Regions from separate parts of the Oceanobacillus caeni genome, predicted to be linked through region 1. Evidence: riboswitches for the same ligand, from Rfam matches in the RefSeq annotation. Region 1 holds a riboswitch; the other holds the start of a gene.

Region 1 (2,209 bases):
TCATATAATAACCTCCAAATAATTAAGTGGCTTATATATAATGTATCGAATTTTCAGATATAAGTCTAATCATATGGAGTCAGGGGGACAGGTTGCAAGTGCCGAAAGTTATGATAGTCAAAGTAGTGGTGATTGGGACAAGAGATTTACCCCTAATTATGGCAAATTAAAGCCTTTGCTTTTCATATATTCTCGCATATGGGTTCTTCTTTTATTTCTCATGAAATCGGCCATCGTTTCAGTCCAGCCTATATTTTTATTATTACTAGCTCTAGACTGATAATAATCGCTTATTGTTTGATCGTATTCCTCCAGTATATCTTCATATTTTTCCTCATGGTATGTATTCTCATGAAGAATAGCATCTACAGGGAGTCGAGGTTTTACGTCGTTGATGATGGAGGGTGTGCCTAAACATAATCCAAATAAAGGGAATACTTTATCCGGTAATCCGACAATTTCCCCGATTTGCTTCGGATTATTTCGCACGCCGCCAATATAACAACCACCATAACCAAGTGATTCTGCAGCAACGATAATATTTTGTGCCATTAAAGCTGTGTCAATGGTAGTGACAAGAAAGTTTTCAAGATTATCATGCTCCATTGCTACTCCATGTTTCATACAAGCATGTTCCAATCGTTTTAAATCACCACAAAATAAAAGAAATTCCGAAGCTTCTTTCACATGCTGATTCCTTGAGTATTCGGCAATTTTCTCCCTTTTTTCTAGGTCTGTAATACGAATGATGGAATATGCTTGAACAAAGTTAGAGGAAGAAGCGCTTTGTCCCGCGCGGATCATTTCTAACAAATGTTGCTTTGGTATAGGTGCTGAAGTATATTGGCGAACAGAGACGTGACTATTCATTGTGTTCATCGTTTCCGTTAATGCATCTTTAGGGTTCATTTCGACATCGCTCCTTATCTATTAATTAATTTAAGGCAATTATAGTATAGAGGTGCTAGTATTACAAAATACCCGAAACAGATAATAACAAGAGGAGTCCGTTATTCTGGCCCCTTGGAATATACAAAATTTATGTAATTATTGAAATATTAAAGCGGAGATGTTATACTTGGACTAATTTAATAGGTTTAGGAATAGGTGCAATAAAATATTCTTTTGAACAACCTTTTTTATTGCTTAAAAGGGAAATCGGTTAAACTCCGATGCTGTCCCGCAACTGTATATGGGAGCGATTCGACTACATACCACTGTTTTCATTCGTATGAAAATGGGAAGGTTCGAAAAGTGATGACCATGAGCCAGGAGACCTGCCTATTCTAGCAACATCCCAACCTACGAGGATAGGAGGTGTTAGATGCGACTGGGTTGACATGATAGCCATTGTTATCATGCTTCATCTTAATCTGCTTTTTATGTGTTTATGCATGCTAACAACTTCTATAGGGAGTTGTTTTTTTGTTTTCTGAAATAAAATCGGAACACATGGAGGAAAACCCAATGTATGGGACCGTTAGTTATTTTATTAAAAGGTTAAAGGAAATCATGATGAATAATTTAGTTGTTGATCAAGCATCTACATTGCAAGTGTGTTATTCACAAATAAAACAAGAGATTCGTGCTTACGCAGAAAATAAAGAGAAAGAGGAGGCTTATTTACTTAACTTTGAAAGGGCTTTCGACAATGTGCGAAAAGATTTACTAGGACAAGAGGAGGAGTTTGATGAAAACAAATATTGACTTTGTTCCAGGCCTTGAAGGGGTTATTGCAGCAGAAACAGCGATTTCTTTGCTTGATACAGAACAAGAAAAAATCATCTTAAGAGGCTATGATCTTATTGAATTGTCGCAGCAATATGATTATTTGGATGTTGCGCATCTGCTTTTAGAAGGTAAATTACCTAATTCAGAAGAAAAAAGTGAAATGGAAGAAAAGCTGAAGGCTGAATACCATGTTCCTACTTTTGTAAACGATGTTTTTTCTTTATTGCCTAAGCGGTTACACCCGATGGATGGATTGAGGACTGGTTTATCTATTTTAGCCGGCATTGATAAGAACATGGATGATCGTTCTATAGAAGTGAATAAAAACCGGGCCTATGAACTATTAGCAAAGCTTCCGACCATTACCGTAAATAGCTATAGAATTCTAACTAACGATGAGCCCATTTCCCCACGTAAAGACCTACCGTATAGTGCAAATTTTTTATATATGATAACAGGAAAAGTGCCATCAGAACAA
Region 2 (2,209 bases), on a different contig from region 1:
ATTAATGTCTACTTTTACACAACCAGATATTCTTCTTTTAGATGAGCATACAGCTGCTCTAGACCCGTCACGTGCAGAATTAATTACGAATTTGACAGAAAAGGTTGTCAAAGAATCCGGATTAACAACATTAATGATTACCCATAATATGCAACAAGCATTGGATTTAGGAAATCGATTAATTATGATGGATAAAGGGCAAATTATTTTCGATGTTCGTGGGAAAGAAAAGCAAAATCTTACTATCGAAAACCTTCTGCACGAATTCCAACGCATTCGTGGCGAACAATTTGGCAGTGACCGTGCGGTGTTAAACTAGTATCAAATCTATTAAAATTAAAGGTACAAGGGCATTTTGAAATGCTTTTGTGCCTTTTTATTCCACTTCAAGCCTCTATGGGAGATTAACTGCCGTAAAGGTCCGATAAGTGTGGCTAACCATCAGTGGGGGATGAAGGAAAAAGCCCCCACTGATGGAAGTCTTCTTTATGTATTTTTTGTATTGCTTTCTATTAAACTCTATGATATGTTTGATTCATCAATATATTGTACATAACAGCAAAAGCAAATACTATATATAGTGAATAGACGAATGGTGACTGTAGTCTTAATAGGGAATCTAGTGTAAATCTAGAACTGCCCCCGCAACTGTAAGTGTTACGAAAGAGAAACCCACTGTATTAACAGGCTTTAAAGACTGTGATATGGGAAGGGCTCTAGTAGGTTTGATACACAAGTCAGGATACCTGCCATTTTTCTTTAGTTTCAAATCCCCGGGGTGAGGGATGGTGAAATGATAGATTGGTACATACTTTCTGTCGTTTATAACCGTTCATGCTCTGGTGAACGGTTTTTTGGTGTTTAATTACAAGAGGAGGGCTATGATGATTGTAGAAATGGTTAAAGAAAATGAAAAATTAAATAGGGTGATAGAAAAGGCGGCAAAAGGCCTATCTTTAGACATAGGCTTATTCATAGAAAAAGTAGAGACAAGTCTTAACCATTATCAAGAATATGAAAAAGGATTAGATTTTCTAATAAAAAAGGCGCTAGAAGAAATAGATGAGGCAAACCCAGATTGGTCCTTCTTTGCCGCAAGACTTTATTTACAAAGATTATATAAACAGGCAGCAATAAACCGAAATTACGATGATAAAAATAAAAACTACGGATCATTTCTTAAATTAATAAAGAGTTTAACGGATAAAGGTATATATTCCAGTCATTTCCTGGGAAAGTATACGGAAGATGAAATTAATTATTTTGGGGATTTAATAGACCCAGATAAGGATATGAATTTTACATACTTAGGGATTTATACTTTAGCTACTAGATATTTGGCTACAGATTTTGAGAAGAATACACATGAGCTACCACAAGAACGCTGGATGATTATTGCGATGCATTTAATGCAAAATGAAGATAAATCAAGACGGACGCAACTAGTAGAAGAGGCATACTGGGCACTAAGTAATTTGTATATGACAGTAGCAACCCCAACGCTAGCAAATGCCGGCAAAACCCATGGTCAGCTATCTAGTTGTTTCATTGATACAGTCGATGACAGCCTTCAGTCCATTTATGATAGTAATACAGACATTGCTAGGTTATCTAAAAATGGCGGTGGAATCGGGGTTTACATGGGTAAAATTCGTTCCAGAGGTAGTGATATAAAAGGTTTTAAGGGGATGTCCAGTGGAGTAATTCCATGGATTAAACAGTTAAATAATACAGCTGTAAGTGTTGATCAGTTAGGAACGAGGAAAGGCGCAATCGCAGTATATTTAGATGTATGGCATCGAGATATTGAGGCATTTTTAGATCTTAAGTTAAATAATGGCGACGATCGAATGCGTGCTCATGATATTTTTACCGGAGTTTGTCTACCTGATTACTTTATGGAACAAGTAGATAAGAGAGGGGAATGGTATTTATTTGATCCGCATGAAATTCGTCAGGTTATGGGCTTTTCATTAGAAGACTATTTTGATGAGCAAAAGGGAAGTGGGAGTTTTCGAGAAAAATACGAACAGTGTATCGAAGCACCACTTCAATCCAAAAGAAAAGTGCCGGCAATCGATATCATGAAACGGATTATGAGATCGCAACTTGAATCCGGAACCCCATTTATGTTTTATCGGGATGAAGTGAATCGAAAGAACAGTAATGCACATACAGGGATTATTTATTGTTCCAATTTATGTACAGA

The links. A riboswitch is a leader RNA that binds a small molecule or an ion and turns the genes downstream of it on or off. The one in region 1 is predicted to bind cobalamin.
Region 2: another riboswitch for cobalamin. It lies ahead of ACFQ18_RS11170 (ribonucleoside-diphosphate reductase subunit alpha); the one in region 1 lies ahead of ACFQ18_RS04325 (hypothetical protein).

What each region holds. Positions count from the first base shown of each region.
Region 1 is NZ_JBHTKV010000003.1:170,272-172,480, forward strand. Features, by position in the region: gene ACFQ18_RS04315 (DinB family protein) at 1-4, opposite strand, end outside; gene nfsA (oxygen-insensitive NADPH nitroreductase) at 157-909, opposite strand; cobalamin riboswitch at 1,089-1,299, shown strand; gene ACFQ18_RS04325 (hypothetical protein) at 1,468-1,707, shown strand; gene mmgD (citrate synthase) at 1,691-2,209, shown strand, end outside.
Region 2 is NZ_JBHTKV010000014.1:33,196-35,404, reverse strand. Features, by position in the region: gene ACFQ18_RS11175 (ABC transporter ATP-binding protein) at 1-319, shown strand, start outside; cobalamin riboswitch at 577-768, shown strand; gene ACFQ18_RS11170 (ribonucleoside-diphosphate reductase subunit alpha) at 801-2,209, shown strand, end outside.